3 regions of the Actinoplanes sp. HUAS TT8 genome follow, and region 3 is predicted to be linked to each of the others. Evidence: riboswitches for the same ligand, from Rfam matches in the RefSeq annotation. Region 3 holds a riboswitch; each other region holds the start of a gene.

Evidence for each region. Region 3 has a riboswitch for ZMP and ZTP ahead of ACSHV8_RS10410 (hypothetical protein). Riboswitches for the same ligand answer to the same signal wherever they lie in the genome.
Region 1: linked by a shared signal. The riboswitch ahead of ACSHV8_RS47985 (bifunctional 5,10-methylenetetrahydrofolate dehydrogenase/5,10-methenyltetrahydrofolate cyclohydrolase) and the one ahead of ACSHV8_RS10410 (hypothetical protein) in region 3 are both predicted to bind ZMP and ZTP.
Region 2: linked by a shared signal. The riboswitch ahead of ACSHV8_RS39100 (glycine hydroxymethyltransferase) and the one ahead of ACSHV8_RS10410 (hypothetical protein) in region 3 are both predicted to bind ZMP and ZTP.

What each region holds. Positions count from the first base shown of each region.
Region 1 covers NZ_CP195646.1:10,724,185-10,729,936, forward strand. The annotation lists gene ACSHV8_RS47970 (APC family permease) at 1-1,046, shown strand, start outside; gene ACSHV8_RS47975 (class I SAM-dependent RNA methyltransferase) at 1,043-2,341, shown strand; gene ACSHV8_RS47980 (MerR family transcriptional regulator) at 2,595-2,954, opposite strand; gene ACSHV8_RS47985 (bifunctional 5,10-methylenetetrahydrofolate dehydrogenase/5,10-methenyltetrahydrofolate cyclohydrolase) at 3,200-4,072, opposite strand; ZMP/ZTP riboswitch at 4,087-4,169, opposite strand; gene ACSHV8_RS47990 (hypothetical protein) at 4,368-4,649, opposite strand; gene ACSHV8_RS47995 (cation:dicarboxylate symporter family transporter) at 4,774-5,752, opposite strand, start outside.
Region 2 covers NZ_CP195646.1:8,796,609-8,802,360, reverse strand. The annotation lists rRNA gene ACSHV8_RS39110 (23S ribosomal RNA) at 1-1,896, shown strand, start outside; rRNA gene rrf (5S ribosomal RNA) at 2,004-2,120, shown strand; ZMP/ZTP riboswitch at 2,253-2,343, shown strand; gene ACSHV8_RS39100 (glycine hydroxymethyltransferase) at 2,365-3,789, shown strand; gene ACSHV8_RS39095 (hypothetical protein) at 3,911-4,177, shown strand; gene ACSHV8_RS39090 (galactose-binding domain-containing protein) at 4,483-5,752, shown strand, end outside.
Region 3 covers NZ_CP195646.1:2,374,362-2,380,113, forward strand. The annotation lists gene ACSHV8_RS10400 (ABC transporter permease) at 1-1,617, shown strand, start outside; gene ACSHV8_RS10405 (helix-turn-helix transcriptional regulator) at 1,621-2,490, opposite strand; ZMP/ZTP riboswitch at 2,570-2,658, shown strand; gene ACSHV8_RS10410 (hypothetical protein) at 2,683-3,747, shown strand; gene ACSHV8_RS10415 (pyridoxal-phosphate dependent enzyme) at 3,791-5,173, shown strand; gene ACSHV8_RS10420 (MarR family winged helix-turn-helix transcriptional regulator) at 5,170-5,685, opposite strand; gene ACSHV8_RS10425 (DMT family transporter) at 5,725-5,752, shown strand, end outside.

The sequences.
Region 1 (5,752 bases), 3.2 Mb from region 3:
CGCTGATCCTGTTCCTGGCCGCGAACACGGCGTTCAACGGCTTCCCGGTGCTCGGCTCGATCCTGGCTCAGGACCGTTATCTGCCGCGCCAGTTCCACACCCGCGGCGACCGGCTGGCCTTCAGCAACGGCATCGTCTTCCTGGCCGGGGCCGCGATGGTGCTGATCGTCGCGTTCGGGGCGGAGACCACCCGGCTGATCCAGCTCTACATCGTCGGCGTGTTCGTGTCGTTCACCCTGTCGCAGGGCGGCATGATCCGGCACTGGAACCGGCTGCTGAAGATCCAGCGAGACCCGGAACGCCGGCGCCGGATGATCCGCTCCCGGGCGATCAACGCCTTCGGCATGGGGCTGACCGGTGCGGTCCTGATCGTCGTGCTGATCACCAAGTTCCTGCTCGGCGCCTGGATCGCGATCGCCGCGATGATCCTGTTCTACGTGCTGATGCTGGCCATCCACAAGCACTACACGCGGGTCGCCGAGGAGTTGCAGCCCACCGAGGAACGCCCGGTGCTGCCGTCCCGCAACCACGCGGTGATCCTGGTCAGCAAGGTGCACCAGCCGACGCTGCGGGCGGTCGCCTACGCCCAGGCGACCCGGCCGGACACGATCACCGCGGTCACCGTGAACGTCGACGACAAGGACACCCGGGCCATCCAGGCCGAGTGGGAGCGCCGCGAGCTGCCCGTGCAGCTGACCGTGATCGACTCGCCGTACCGGGAGATCACCAAGCCGATCATCGACTACGTGAAGGGCGTGCGCCGGGCGTCGCCCCGGGACGTGGTCACGGTCTTCGTTCCCGAGTACGTCGTCGGCCGCTGGTGGGAGAATCTGCTGCACAACCAGAGCGCGCTGCGGATCAAGGGACGGCTGCTGTTCGAGCCCGGAGTCATGGTGACCAGCGTGCCGTGGCAGCTGAGGTCCAGCCAGGATCGCGATCTCGACCGGCTGGACCGCGGGTTGAGCCGGGCGCCGGCTCGTGGGCCGCGGTTCCATCCGGTGGAGCCGGCGCCCGTTCCCGATCAGGAAGGCGCCGACAAGAAATGACATCTCCCGACTTCGCCCCGCTGTCCCCGGCCGATGATCTCGTCGAGGGGGACCGGATCGAGCTGGTCGTCGGGGCACCCGCCCACGGCGGCCACTGCGTCGCCCGATTCGGCGGCGAACACGGGCGGGTGATCTTCGTCCGGCACGCCCTCCCCGGCGAACGCGTCACCGCCGAGATCACCGAACGCCACCGTGGCTACCTGCGTGCCGACGCCGTCGAGATCCACGAGGCGTCCCCGGACCGGGTCGAGGCGCCCTGCCGCTTCGCCCACCCGGGCGGCTGCGGCGGCTGCGACCTGCAGCACGTCACGCCCGAGGCCCAGCTGCGCTGGAAGACCCAGGTCGTCCGGGAACAGCTGGGCCGTCTGGGCGGGCTCACCCCAGAAGATCAGGACAAGGTTTTCGTACGGACGGAGCCCCTCCCCGGCGGCCCGCTGGGCTGGCGCACCCGGGTCCGGTACGCCGTCGACGCGCTCGGCCGCCCCGGCCTGCTCCAGCACCGGTCGCACCAGGTCGTCCCGGTCGACCGATGCCTGATCGCGCACCCGGCCATCCAGGAACTCGACCTGCTGAGCCGTACCTGGCCCGAATCGGCGGCACTCCAGGCCGTCGCGTCCGGCGGCGGTGACGTGGTCGCGCTCGAACGCCCGGCCGGAACCTCGGGCTCGTCCGGCGGCGACCCGACCGACGAGCCCGGCGGCACCGGACTCGTCCGGCTCAGCGGCCCGGCCGAGGTGGCCGAGACGGTCGGCGACCGCACCTGGCAGGTGGCACCCGAAGGCTTCTGGCAGGTCCATCCCGAGGCCGCGGCGACCCTGACCGCCGCCGTGCTGGAGATGCTGCGACCGGCCGCGGGCGAGGTCGCCTGGGACCTGTACGGCGGAGCCGGCCTGTTCGCCGCCGCCGTCGCCGAGGTGACCGGGGCGCGGACCACCGTCGTCGAGTCCTCCACCCCGGGCGTCGCCGCGGCCCGGGCCAACCTGGCCGACCTGCCCCAGGTCGAGGTCGTGCAGGCCGCGGTCGAGACGGCCCTGAGCCGCCGCCGGATCACCGGCCCGGTCGACCTGGTCGTGCTCGACCCGCCCCGGGCCGGCGCCGGCGCCCGGGTGGTGCGCGGGATCGTGGCCTCGTCGCCGCGCGCGGTCGCGTACGTGGCCTGCGACCCGGCGGCCCTGGCGCGGGACGTGAAGACGTTCCGGTCGCTGGGCTGGGAGCTGGCGGAGTTGCGCGCCTTCGACTGCTTCCCGATGACCCAGCACGTGGAGTGCGTAGCCCTGCTCCTCCCAGCGCTCTGAGCGCCAGCTCAGCCCGTTCGGCTGGTGCTCACGGCTGTAAAACAGCGCCGAGGCAGCCCTGAACGCCAGCTCAGCCCGTTCGGCTGGTGCTGAGGGTCGCAAAACAGCGCCGAGGCAGCCCTCAGCGCCAGCTCGGCCGGCTTGGCTGGTGCTGAGGGCTGTAAAACAGCGCTGGGGCAGCCCTGAACGCCAGCTCGGCCTGTTCGGCTGGTGCTCACGGCTGTAGGGCGACGGCCGGGTGCGGGCGGTGGGGTCAGAAGTGGTCGCGATACTCCGCGGCGGCGGACATCAAGTGGTCGAGGGCGTCCCTCGTACGGATCAGGTCTTCGATGTGGGTGGAAAGGCGATCGCGTTCCTCGCGCATCCGGGTCATGGCCGCGTCGGAATTCTCCAGACTGGGGGAGTCGACGCAGGGCAGCAGCTCGGCGATGGTGCGACTGGAGAGCCCGGCCGCGTAGAGCCGCTGGATGAAGCCGACCCGGTCGACCTCCTCCTCGGTGTAGTGCCGCTGGCCGCTGGGACTGCGGACGCTGCTGAGCAGGCCCTGCTCCTCGTAGTAGCGAACCGAGCGGACGCTGACGCCGGCCCGCGCCGCGAGATCACCGATGCGCAATTCACACCTCCCGGGAAACTCTGCCTCTGACGTCAACGTCAGGTTTCAGCGTAGCCGCCTGAGCGCTGACCGAGTTTGTCCAGCGCCCCGAGCCGGCCCGGCCGGACCGTGATGACGCCCGCCCCGACCGACATTTCGGAAATGTCGGGAAAGCGGTGGCCGCGCGCCGAAATCGGAAACGCGCGGCCACCCCCGAAACCCCAGGACGGCCGCCCCCGAGACCCGAGGACGGCCGCGCGCCGAAACTACGGGTTGGCCCGCTCCGCGGCGCTCACCGCGTTCCGGAAGAGCATCGCCACCGTGGTCGGCCCCACACCCCCGACCCGCGGAGTGATCGCCCCCGCGACGGCCGCGCACGACTCGTCCACGTCCGGAAGCAGCCGCCGGCCCTCATACCGGACCCCGGCCCCGATCACCGTGGCCCCCGGCTTCACGTGCTCCGGCTGGATGATCCCGGGCACCCCGGCCGCCGCGATCAGGATCTCGGCCCGCTGCGTGTACCGCGGCCAGTCCTTCACCCCGGTGTGCACCACGGTGACCGCCGCGTTCGCGGTCGGCCGCTTCTGCGCCAGCAGCATCGCCAGGGGCCGCCCGAGGGTCGCCCCGCGACCGAGAATGACCACCTCCCGGCCGGAGATCTCGATGCCGTGGTGCGCGAGCAGCGCCTCGATCCCGGCCGGCGTGCACGGCAGCGGCCCGGGCAGCCCGACGGCGAGCCGGCCCATGTTGAGCGGGTGCATGCCGTCGACGTCCTTGTCCGGATCGAGGGTCATCAGCGCCGCGTCGTAGTCCAGGTGGGCCGGGATCGGGTACTGGATCAGGACGCCGTGCACGCCCTTGTCGTCGTTGAACCCGGCGATGACCTTGAGCAGGTCGGCCTGCGTGACGTCCCCGCTGAGGTGCTCGTGCGGCGACTCGAAGCCCAGCTCGGCGGCCTGCTTCTGCTTGATCCGGATGTACCCGGCGCTGGCGTCGTCGTCGCCGACCAGGATGGTGGCCAGGCTCGGCCGGATGCCCCGGGCCTTCAGCGCGGTGACCCGCTCCCGGACATCGGCCAGGACGGCCTCGGCCACGGGCGCGCCGGGCAGGAGGCGGGCGCCACTGTTTTCGCTGGTCATGTCTTTGCTCCTTGGCCGGGAGCCCAGGCGGTCGACTCCCGTGAACGAGCTCCCCGATGGTTCGACCATCCCCGAGCCGCCAGTCGCTGCTTGCCCTCCAGGATGCCGGACGCGACCGATCCGCGAGGCGGCGGGGGTCCGGAAAATCAAGATCAAATTCTTCATTGCCTACGTCCGCCGTGGTCCCGATCGTCGCTCCCGCGGGGACCGTTCCGGGCTGAGCAGGGCGCTGGCGCGCCCAGAACGCTCAGCCCGGAACGGCGACGTGGTCGGGTGGTTGCGGTTACCCCGAAGATCACAACCAACCGGATGCGAGCGTCACGTCGGTGGCGACCAGCACCAGGAGCAGGATCCCGGCGAGGATCCAGAAGCTCGCCGGCTGTCCGAAATTGAGGGTCATCCGGCCCAGCGCCCCGGGGACGAGCAGGTCCGGGTTGCCGGGGTCGTACCGGATGAGGTGATGCCGGGCGCCCGGATTCCGCCGGGCCCGAGCCATCAGCAGCCGGACGACCAGCAGGGCGCCCGCCATGACGAACCCCACCCCGAGGGTGGGCGCGACGAGATCGCCGAGCGGCATGCCCCGACGGTATCGCCGGGCGGGGGCCGGCCGGCGCGGTGGGCGAGGGCTGGCCGGCTCGGTGGGCGAGGGTCGGCCGGCTCGGTGGGCGGGGGCGGGTCCGGCGGGAGCGGGAGCAGGCCGGTCAGCCGGGCTCGGCCGGGCGTGCCGGTGGGGCGGAAACCGGGGTGCCGGCCGTGGCGGGTTCGGCCGCACGGTCGCCGTGCGGGTCGTCGTCGAAACTGGACTCGTCGAACGGGGCCTCGCCGGCCAGCACCCGAGCCGCCTGTTCCCGATCGATCTCGTGGGTCCACGTGCCGACCAGGACGGTCGCGACCGCGTTCCCGGCGAAGTTGGTCAGGGCCCGGGCCTCGGACATCAGCCGGTCGATGCCCACGATCAGCCCCACCCCGGGCACCAGATCGGGCCGATGGCTCTGCAGTCCACCGGCGAGCGTCGCCAGCCCGGCCCCGGTGACCCCGGCCGCCCCTTTGGACGCCACGATCATGAAGAGCAGCAGCCCGATCTGCTGCCCGACCGAGAGCGGCTGGTCCAGCGCGTCGGCGATGAACAGCGACGCCATGGTCAGGTAGATCGCGGTCCCGTCCAGGTTGAACGAGTACCCGGTCGGCACCACGATCCCGACCACCGGCCGGCTCACCCCGAGGTGGCCCATCTTGGCGATCAGCCGGGGCAGCGCCGACTCGGACGACGACGTCGACAGGATCAGCAGGAATTCCCGGGCCAGGTACCGCAGCAGCCGGAAGATCGACACCCCGGCGGCCAGCCGGAGCAGCAGTCCGAGCACCACGAACACGAAGATCGCGCAGGTGATGTAGAAGCCGACCATGATCGCGGCCAGGCTCTTCAGCGCGTCGAACCCGGTCGCCCCGACCAGGGCGGCCATCGCCCCGAAGGCCCCGACCGGCGCCAGCCACATGATCATCGCGAGGATCTTGAAGACCACCCGCTGGATCAGTGCGACCGCGGCGATCACCGGTTCGCCCCGGTCGCCCAGCGACTGCACGGCGAACCCGACGAGCAGGGCCACCAGCAGCGTCTGCAGCACCTGGGTGCTGGTCAGGGCCGAGACCAGTGTGTCCGGGATGATCCCGAGGACGAAG
Region 2 (5,752 bases), 5.2 Mb from region 3:
ATAGCTCACTGGTCAAGTGGTTCTGCGCCGACAATGTAGCGGGGCTCAAGCACACCGCCGAAGCTGTGGCATTCACACGTTAGTGTGGATGGGTAGGGGAGCGTCGTGCAGCGGGTGAAGCGCCGGAGTGATCCAGGTGTGGACGCTGTACGAGTGAGAATGCAGGCATGAGTAGCGAATGAAGGGTGAGAACCCCTTCCGCCGGATGACCAAGGGTTCCAGGGCCAGGCTAATCCGCCCTGGGTGAGTCGGGGCCTAAGGCGAGGCCGAGAGGCGTAGTCGATGGATAACGGGTTGATATTCCCGTACCCGCAAAGAAACGCCCAAGACGAACCTACTTGTACTAACCACGCAAAGCCGGCGAGGACTTCGGTCTGAACTGGTGGAGTCTGGGACCTCGGGTGGTAGTAGTTTAGTGATGGGGTGACGCAGGAAGGTAGATGAGCCCGGCCGGTGGTTGTGCCGGGGTAAGCGTGTAGGCCGTCATGTAGGCAAATCCGCATGGCAATAGGCTGAGACGTGATGCCGAGCCGTTCTGGTGAAGTCATTGATCCTATGCTGCCGAGAAAAGCCTCTAGCGATGTTTCGAGCGGCCCGTACCCTAAACCGACACAGGTGGTCAGGTAGAGAATACCGAGGCGACGGGTGAACTGTGGTTAAGGAACTCGGCAAATTGCCCCCGTAACTTAGGGAGAAGGGGGGCCGGACGCGTGAAGCCACTTGCTGGTGGAGCGTGGTATGGCCGCAGAGAGCAGGGGGAAGCGACTGTTTACTAAAAACACAGGTCCATGCCAAGTCGTAAGACGATGTATATGGACTGACGCCTGCCCGGTGCTGGAACGTTAAGGGGACCTGTTAGCTCTTCGGGGCGAGGCGGAGAACTTAAGCGCCAGTAAACGGCGGTGGTAACTATAACCATCCTAAGGTAGCGAAATTCCTTGTCGGGTAAGTTCCGACCTGCACGAATGGCGTAACGACTTCCCCACTGTCTCAACCACAGGCCCGGCGAAATTGCAGTACGAGTAAAGATGCTCGTTACGCGCGGCAGGACGGAAAGACCCCGGGACCTTTACTATAGCTTGACATTGGTATCTGAATTCGATTGTGTAGGATAGGTGGGAGACTGTGAAGCTCGGACGCCAGTTCGGGTGGAGTCATTGTTGAAATACCACTCTGTTGGGTTTGGGTATCTAACTTGCGGCCCTGATCGGGTCGAGGGACAGTGTCTGGTGGGTAGTTTAACTGGGGCGGTTGCCTCCTAAAGGGTAACGGAGGCGCCCAAAGGTTCCCTCAGCCTGGTTGGCAATCAGGTGTTGAGTGTAAGTGCATAAGGGAGCTTGACTGTGAGACTGACGGGTCGAGCAGGGACGAAAGTCGGGACTAGTGATCCGGCACTTGCGTGTGGAAGCGGTGTCGCTCAACGGATAAAAGGTACCCCGGGGATAACAGGCTGATCTTCCCCAAGAGTCCATATCGACGGGATGGTTTGGCACCTCGATGTCGGCTCGTCGCATCCTGGGGCTGTAGCAGGTCCCAAGGGTTGGGCTGTTCGCCCATTAAAGCGGTACGCGAGCTGGGTTTAGAACGTCGTGAGACAGTTCGGTCCCTATCCGCCGTGCGCGTTGGATACTTGAGAAGGGCTGTCCCTAGTACGAGAGGACCGGGACGGACGAACCTCTGGTGTGCCAGTTGTCCTGCCAAGGGCACGGCTGGTTGGCTACGTTCGGAAGGGATAACCGCTGAAAGCATCTAAGCGGGAAGCTCGCTTCGAGATGAGGTATCCCACCACCTTGAGTGGGTAAGGCTCCCAGCTAGACTACTGGGTTGATAGGCCGGAGATGTAAGCACGGTAACGTGTTGAGTTGACCGGTACTAATAGGCCGAGGGCTTAACCACCCTAAACATTCTGCTTGCGTCCACTGTGTGATTCACAGCAAACGAACAACCACCCTTGTCGGGAGAGATCCCGGAAAGGTTGCTGGTTTTGTTTCGCTGATGGCTGTTTCGGTGGTCATAGCGGAGGGGAAACGCCCGGTTACATTCCGAACCCGGTAGCTAAGCCCTCCAGCGCCGATGGTACTGCACTCGGGAGGGTGTGGGAGAGTAGGACGCCGCCGGACTTAACTTATGGAAACGCCCACCCGGGTTCCGGGTGGGCGTTTCTTTTTGCCCGAAATTCGAGGCCAATCGAGTGATGTCGGCCCCTGAGGCCGGCAACAGGTGTGACCGTCACGGGCCGGGTCGGTATGCTGGCGGTAGGCCGTGACTGGCGCGTTCGGATGGTTGACCATCGGGGAGCGGCCTCGTCGAGATGACGACCTGCCGTGCGCCTGGGCCTCTTCACTACGTGATAGGGAAGGTCCTGTGCCTGAATTGAACGCTGAATCCACTGCCTTCCGTTCCGCCCTCGAGGTGGTTCGGTCCGTCGAGCCGCGCATCGCCGACGCGATCGCCAAGGAGCTCACCGATCAGCGCGAGTCGCTGAAGCTGATCGCCAGCGAGAACTACGCTTCGCCGGCCGTCCTGCTGGCCATGGGTAACTGGCTCTCCGACAAGTACGCCGAGGGCACCATCGGCCGCCGCTTCTACGCCGGCTGCCAGAACGTGGACACCGTCGAGTCGGTGGCCGTCGAGCACGCCAAGGCGTTGTTCGGGGCTCCGTACGCGTATGTGCAGCCGCACTCCGGCATCGACGCGAACCTGGTCGCCTACTGGGCGATCCTGGCCGACCGCGTCGAGGTGCCGTACCTGAAGAAGTTCGAGAAGCGGCAGATCAACGACCTGACCGACGCCGAGTGGGCCGAGCTGCGGCAGGCGTTCGGCAACCAGCGGCTGCTCGGCATGTCCCTGGACGCCGGCGGTCACCTGACCCACGGCTTCCGGCCGAACATTTCCGGGAAGATGTTCGACCAGCGGTCCTACGGGGTGGACCCGGCCACCGGGCAGATCGACTACAAGGCGCTGCTGGAGTCGGCCAAGGAGTTCAAGCCCGCTGTGATTGTGGGCGGCTACTCGGCGTACCCCCGCAAGGTGAATTTTGCCAAGATGCGGGAGATCGCGGACGCGGTCGGCGCCACCTTCATGGTCGACATGGCGCACTTCGCCGGGCTGGTCGCCGGTGGGGTGTTCACCGGGGACTACAACCCGATCCCGCACGCGCACATCGTCACCACCACCACCCACAAGAGCCTGCGCGGCCCGCGCGGTGGCGCCGTGTTCTGCCAGCCGGAGCTGTCGTCGCAGGTCGACCGCGGCTGCCCGATGGTGCTCGGCGGCCCGCTGCCGCACGTGATGGCGGCCAAGGCGATCGCGTTCGCCGAGGCCCGCCGGCCGGAGTTCTCGACCTACGCGCAGCAGATCGTCACCAACAGCCAGGCGCTGGCCGAGGGCCTGCTCAAGCGGGGCGTGCAGCTGGTCTCCGGCGGCACCGACAACCACCTGGTGCTGATCGACGTGCACCCGTTCGGGCTGACCGGCCGCCAGGCCGAGCAGGCGCTGCTCGACAGTGGCATCGTCACCAACCGCAACGCGATCCCGTCCGACCCGAACGGCGCCTGGTACACCTCGGGCATCCGGATCGGCACCCCGGCCCTGACCTCGCGTGGCCTGGGTGTGGCCGAGATGGACCAGATCGCCGAGCTGATCCACACCGTGCTGGCCGGCACCACCCCGGACGCCACGTCGAAGGCGAAGTTCACCCTCGACCCGGCCCTGTCCGAGGGCGTCTCGAAGCAGGCGACGGACCTGCTGGCCCCGTTCCCGCTCTACCCGTCGGTCAGCCTCGCCTGACCCTGCCCCGCGCACCTCGTCGAAACCCGTCGTGGCCTACCCGGCCCGGCGGGTTTCCGCGTCTGCGGGACCCGACGCGACCAGGGCGACTCGGCGGTTTCGGGTCCGCTGGATACCGGCGGTGATCAGGCCGGCGGCGGTCCACAGGTATGACGACGACGAAGCAGGCGACCTTCAGGGCGGCCGCGTCGAATACAGCATGGTGGCGGCGATGAAGGTCCGGCTCACCTCCCATGGCGGCGAGCTGCTGGGTTCGGCCATGCGGGCGATGCATCCGGACGCGACTGTCGCTTTCGCCGGGCTCTCCGACGCCCGGCTCGCCGCGCTGGTCGAGTTGCTGGCCGAGGTGCGCGTCCGGCTCGACGACGCCCGTTCGCAGGAGCGCTGACCCTTCGTACGGAAATAAAGGTTTCTGAAGGCTTTTGAGAGTTGTGGCGAGACTCGGCGGAACCGGTTCCGGAAGACCTGTTATCGATATTCATGAAACACGTCAGGTCAATTGTTACCGGTGGCTTGACCTGCGTGGATGAGCCGGATGGCGGTGCGCCCGGTGAAACAGCGGCAGCCGCCGGTACCGGTTCCGGAACCTCGCAACATCCTGGACATCGATTGGTAACGACTCTTAGCGTCGTGGCACCGGGTGAGCGCTCTCCCAGTTACCTAGTCCCCCTCCCGTCCTACTAGGAGACCCCCATGAGACGCTCCCGCTGGCGGAGCGGCGCGATAGTCGGCCTCACGGCCGCTGTTGTCGCCGGTTATGCCGCGATCACCATGTCCGGCGCCTCGGCCGCCGAGACGCTGCTGTCGCAGGGCAAGCCCGCGACCGCCTCCTCCACCGAGGCGGCCGGCGCCTACCTGGCCTCGGAAGCCGTCGACGGTAACCTCGGCACCCGCTGGGCGTCGGCCTTCTCCGACCCGCAGTGGCTGCAGGTCGACCTGGGCAGCACGCAGTCGATCTCCCGGGTCGAGCTGAACTGGGAGACCGCGGCCGGCAAGGCGTTCCAGATCCAGGTGTCGAACAACGCGAGCACCTGGACCTCGATCTACTCGACGACCACGTCGACCGGCGGCAACCAGAACCTGTCGGTCAGCGGCTCCGGGCGCTACGTGCGGATGTACGGCACCCAGCGCACCACCGGCTACGGCTACTCGCTGTGGGAGTTCAAGGTGTACGGCGGCGGGACCACCACGCCGACCGACCCGACGACGTCCCCGTCCGGGCCGACCCTGCCCGGTGGCGGGAGCCTCGGCGCGCAGGTCACCGTCTTCGACCCGAGCATGTCGAGCGCGTCGATCCAGGCCACGGCCGACGCGATCTTCAAGCAGCAGGAGACGAACCAGTTCGGCACGCAGCGCAACCTGATCGCGTTCAAGCCGGGTACCTACAACGGTCTGAACATCCAGGTCGGCTTCAACACCTCGGTGATCGGTCTCGGTCAGAACCCGCAGGACGTGCGGATCAACGGGGACATCACCGTGGACGCCGGCTGGTTCCAGGGCAACGCGACCCAGAACTTCTGGCGCTCGGTCGAGAACATCTCGCTGTACCCGGTCTCCGGCGCCGACCGCTGGGCCGTGTCGCAGGCCGCGCCGTTCCGCCGGATGGACGTGCACGGCGACCTGAACCTGGCGCCGAACGGCTACGGCTGGGCGTCCGGCGGCTACATCGCCGACTCGCGGATCAGCGGGGTCGAGGGGCAGTACTCGCAGCAGCAGTGGTTCACCCGGAACAGCCAGATCGGCTCGAACTCCAACGCGGTCTGGAACCAGGCCTTCGTCGGTGTGCAGGGTGCTCCGGCCGGCGGCTTCCCGAACCCGCCGTACACCACGATCGGGCAGACCCCGGTGATCCGGGAGAAGCCGTACCTGTACCTGAACGGCAGTGACTACGCCGTCTTCGTGCCCAACCTGTCGACCAACTCGTCCGGTGTGAGCTGGGCGAACGGCAACACCCCGGGTACCA
Region 3 (5,752 bases):
GTCAGCAGTTTCGCGACCGGTCAGGCCGGCCGCTTCGGCGCGGCCGACTACCGGATCACCCTCGACGCCGCCCGTCCGGACCTGCCCGGCGACCTCGCCGCCCTGCGGGCGTCCGTCGGCGCGGTCGAATCCGTCGACCGCCGGCTGGTCTCGGTGCCGGGTTCGGCCACCCCCATGGAGGTGCGAGGGCAGGCCGCCCACGGCGCCCTGAGCGCACCGACGCTGCGGCTCACCGGCGGGCGTTTCCCGGCCGGCCCGGGCGAGGCCGCGGTCACGGCCCGCGCCGCCCGCCTGTTCGGCCTGCACCCGGGCGGGACCTGGGCCGAGACCGGGCACACCTGGACGATCGTCGGCACGGTCGAGAACCCGAACGACCTGCTCGACACGTTCGCCCTGGTCGCGCCCGGGCAGGCCGGCCCGCTCACCGACGTGATCGTGCTGATCAAGGCGACCCCGGCGCAGTTCGCGGCCGCCGCCCGGCCCGACGCCGGTTCGGTCGAGGTCCGCTCCTCGGGTGAACGCGGCGTCGCCACGGCCGCGGTTCTCGGGCTGGCCACGGTCGGTCTGCTCTTCGTCGGCCTGCTCGCGGTCGCCGGGTTCACCGTGCTGGCCCAGCGGCGGTTGCGTGCGCTCGGCATGCTCGGCGCGGTCGGCGCCAGTCCCCGGCACGTCCGGCTCGTCCCGATCGTCAACGGGGCCGCCACCGGCGTCGTCGCCGCCCTGAGCGGGACCGTGACCGGCCTCGGCGCCTGGTTCCTGCTGGCCCCGGCCCTGGAGAGTGTCGTCGAGCACCGCATCGACCGGTTCGACCTGCCCTGGTGGGCGGTCGGGCTCACCGCCGGGCTGGCCGTGCTCACCGCCGTCGTCGCGGCGTGGTGGCCGGCCCGCGCGGTCGCCCGGGTCCCGATCGTGGCCGCCCTGGCGTCCCGCCCGGCCCGTCCCCGCCCGGCTCACCGCTTCGCCGTCGCCGGTCTCGTGCTGCTGCCGGCCGGTCTCGGGCTGCTCGCGGCCGCGCAGCGGGAGAAAGCCGTGTTCATCGTCTCCCTGCCCGCGTACACCTCGGGGCCCTCGGTTCTTCTGACCCCGAAGGGGATGCGTGCGCTCGGCGTGCAGGCCGAACCGGGGGCCTGGCTGCTGGAGGCACCGCGGGCGCTGACGCCGGACCAGGCTGATCAGATGCGGACAGTCGCCGGCGGGGCCGGGCTGACCGTGGAGACCCGGCCGGCCAAGGCCGACCTGTCGGCGCTGCGGTTCTGGTCGGTGCTGGCCGGTGTGGTCGTCGCGCTCGGGGTGCTGGCCCTGACGGTCGGGCTGATCCGCAGTGAGACCGGGCGTGACCTGCGAACCCTGGCGGCGGCCGGTGCACCCCCGCGGACCCGGCGCACGCTCACCGCCTCGACCGCGGCGGCCCTGGCCGTGGTCGGTGCGTTGCTCGGGCTCATCGGGGCGTACACCGCGATGCTCGCCCTCTACCACCGGGATCTCCACCTGTTGGTCCCGGTGCCGTACGCCCCGCTGGCCGGCCTGCTGCTCGGCCTGCCCGTCCTGGCCGTCGCCGCCGGCTGGCTGTCGGCCGGTCGCGAACCGGCCGGAATCGCCCGGTCGCCGCTGGACTGAGCGTCAGCCCTGGGGAGCCGCCGAAGTGGTGGCCGCCCACGACGCCAGCAGCTTCAAGGCCTGGGCCGACGGCGACTGCGGATCGGCCGAGTAGATGGTCAGCGTCAGGTCCGGGTCCGCGCGCAGATCCATGCTCTCGTAGGCCAGCTCCAGCCCGCCCACCACGTGATGATGAAAAGTCTTCACCCCGGTCCCGTGGATGCGCACGTTGTGCGCACCCCACCGCCGCCGGAAGTCGTCGCTGCGGGTGGAGAGTTCGCCGACCAGGTCGTGCAGGCCCTTGTCGTGCGGGTCCTTGCCGGCCGCGGTCCGCAGGTTGGCCACCAGCATGTCGGCGGCCAGGTTCCAGTCCGGGTAGAAGCGGTGCGCCGCACTGTCCAGGAAGGTGAACCGCCCGAGGTTGGGAACGGTTTCCGAGAAGGCGTAGAGGTCGCTGTACATCGCCCGCCCGAGATGGTTGGCCGCGAGCAGGTCCTGACAGTTGTTGACCAGAATCGCCGGGCTGGTCGTTATCGCGTCCAAGGACCATTGCAGGCTTTCCCGTACGGCCCACTGCCGCGGCCGCCGGCTCGGCCGGATCAGCGCGTTGCTCCCGTTCGCCTCGTGCGCGAGCCGCAGCAGGTGGGCCCGTTCCGCGTCGTCGAGCTGCAGTGCCCGCGCGACGGCGTCGAGCACCCCGGCCGACACCCCGCTCAGGTGACCGCGTTCGAGCTTGGCGTAATACTCCACGCTCATCCCGGCCAGCGCCGCCACCTCGGTGCGCCGCAGCCCGGGCACACGACGCTGCCCGATGCTCGGAATGCCGGCCCGCTCCGGGCTGATCTTGGCGCGGCGGGTCGCCAGGAAGTCCCGCACCTCGGCTCGGTTGTCCACGCCCCCGACGGTACGACGCCCCCGGCCCCCGCTGCGATGTACTGGCAGTACACCTATCAGTGGGGACCGGATATGCTCCGGGCACGGCCGTTACTGGCGAGGGTGGAGCACCACCGGGGACCGGCCGGGTCTCACGTGTGTGTCGCGCCGGCCGCCTGGGCGCTTCCGAAGGCAGACGACCTCGGAGGCGAAGTGAACCTGCGATACGGCCTGAACCCGCATCAGCGACCGGCCACCGCCATCCCCGTCGACCCGCACCGCCGGCCGTTCCGGGTGCGGCACGGCGAACCGTCGTACGTCAATGTCCTGGACGCCGCCGGCGCCTGGCAGCTGGTCCGGGAGGCCGCGGCCGCTCTGGGCCGGCCCGCCGCCGCCTCGTTCAAGCACGTCTCCCCGGCCGGGGCGGCCGTCGCGGGCGGGATCGACGAGGTGACGGCTGCGACCTACCGCCTCGACCGGGCGAGCATCAGCTCGGTGACCAGTGCGTACGTCCGGGCCCGGGACGCCGACCCGAAGAGTTCCTACGGCGATTTCGTGGCCGTGTCGGAGCCGGTCGACGCCGAACTGGCCGACCTGCTGAGCCGCGTGGTCTCGGACGGCATCGTCGCCCCCGGCTACGAGCCCGGCGTCGTGGCCACCCTGTCCCGGAAGAAGAGCGGCCGGTTCTTGATCCTCGAAGCCGATCCGACCTTTGTGCCCCCGCCGACCGAGACCCGCGAGGTCTACGGCCTGCGGCTCACCCAGCCGCGCGATCCGGTCGAGCTGAACCGGGATCTGCTGGCCGGCCACGGTCTCCCGGACAGCGCCGTCGACGACCTGCTGCTCGGGCTCGTCGTCGTCAAGCACACCCAGTCCAACTCGGTGGCCTACCTGCGCGACGGCATGACGCTCGGCATCGGCGCGGGCCAGCAGTCCCGGGTCGACTGCACGCGGCTCGCCGGGGCCAAGGTCGACACCTGGTGGCTGCGCCGGCATCCTGCTCTGCGGCCACCGGCGCCCGGCGCCCGGATCCAGGACGTCATCGACCGGCAGATGAGCCTGGCCGAGCCCGCGGAATGGCGGCGCCGGCTGGACGGGGTGGCGTTCGTGTCCGACGGCGCGCTGCCGTTCCCGGACAACGTCGAGCACGCGGCCCGGCACGGGGTCCGCTACGTCGCCGAGCCGGGCGGATCCCTCCGATCGGACGACGTGGCCGCCGCCTGCGCGCGGCTCGGGGTCACTCTCGTACACACTGGGGTTCGTCTTTTCCAGCACTGAGACCTAATATCCAGAAATCCTATATGCCTGATAGGGTATTGGAATGAGTGTGCTCGATGCCATCGGAGACACGCCGCTGATCCGCCTCACCCGGATCACCGCCGGTCTCACCGCCGAGGTCCACCTCAAGGCGGAGTTCCTCAACCCCGGCGGCAGTGTCAAGGACCGCGCCGCGCTCGCCATGGTCCAGGCCGCCGAGCAGTCCGGTGAGCTGCGATCCGGCGGCGTCATCGTGGAGGGCACGTCCGGCAACACCGGCGTCGGCCTGGCCATGATCGCCGCTCAGTGCGGGTACCGGGCGCTCGTCGTCGTCCCCGACAAGAGCAGCGAAGAGAAGATCAAAACCTTGCGCGCGTACGGCGCCCAGGTCGTGATCACCACCGGCGGCGTCACCCGGGAGGACCCTCGGCACGTGTCCCAGGTCGCCGCCCGGCTCGCCGCCGAGACCCCGGGCGGGTGGCTCGCCGGTCAGTACGACAACCCGGCCAACCCGGGCGCGCACCTGGCCACCACCGGCCCCGAGATCTGGCGGCAGACCGGCCACCGGGTCACCCACTTCGTGGCCGGGGTCGGCACCGGCGGCACGATCAGCGGCGCCGGCGCGTTCCTGCGCTCGGCCGGCCGGGTCACCGTGGTCGGCGCCGACCCGGAGAACTCGGTCTACGGCGGCGGCGACGGCAGCCCGTACTACGTGGAGAGCATCGGCCACTACGTGCACCCGGACACCGCCGAGGACGTGTGGCCGCAGTCCTACCACCGCGAGATCGTCCACCGTATCGAACGGGTCAGCGACCGCGAGTCGATCGAGATGACCCGCCGCCTCGCCCGGGAGGAGGGCATCCTGGTCGGCGCGTCCACCGGCACCGCGGTCGTCGCCGCCCTGCGCGTCGCCGGCGAGCTCGGCCCGGAATCCGTGGTCGTGGTCCTCGCCCCGGACTCCGGCCGCGCCTACCTGTCCAAGTATTTCGACGACGGCTGGTTGCGCCGCGCCGGCTTCCCCGCCCCGGCGGCGCCGGGCCCGCTGGTCGCCGACGCCCCGGTGACGGCGCCGCTGCTGGTCCCGGCCACTTCCCGGGTACGAGACCTGCCGGCCACCGGCCCGGCCGAGGTGGCCGTCCTGGTCCTGCCCCGATCGGACCGCCCGATCAGTGATCCGGCCCCCGGCGACGTCATCGGCTCGGTGCCCCTGGAAGCACTCCGCGGTGCCTCCCCGGACGCGCCGCTGACCGCTTACGCCCAGCCACCGCTCCCGCCGGTCGGCACGGCCGAGCCGGCCGCCGAGGCCCTCGCCCGCACCCCCGCCGACGCGGGCCGGCTCGCCGTGCTGACCGACGGACGCATCACCGGCGTCGTCCCGCGCGCCGCCCTCGCCGCCCTCACCCGGCTCGCCCCGGCCGCCTCGAACGCAACCGGGTCGCGGCACTAGTCCCCGGCCGGCCGCGGGGACTCGAAGCAGGCCAGCCACGTCGTGAGGATCGGCTCCAGGCGGGCGGCGTCCTCGGGTGACAGCAGGTCGAGCAGGCGGCGTTCGTTGCGCATGTGCTCGGCGAACGCCTGGTCGATCAGCTTGCGCCCGGCGTCGGTGAGGGCGACCACCCGGGCCCGGCCGTCCCCGCTCGCGCGCCGCCGGGTGACCAGGCCACCGGCTTCCAGGCGGTCGATGCGCTTGGTCATCGCGCCGGTCGTGACCATGGTGAACGCCGCGAGTTCCCCGGGCGCGCGCTCGAACGGCTCGCCGGCCCGGCGGAGGGCGGCGAGCACGTCGAACTCGCCCTCGCCGAGGCCGTAGCGCCGGTAGACCAGGCGTAACTCCTCGGTGAGGTAGCCGGCGAGACGGTGCAGCCGGCCGATGACGCCCTGCGGGCGTACGTCCAAATCTGGTCTTTCCTGATTCCAGGCCTGCTGGATCCGGGCGACGTGGTCGAGCTGCTCAGCCATGCTTCCAGAATAACTTCCGGGGAAGCTATAGTCGCTTCCATGGAAGCTAATCTGCGGTGGCCTCTCG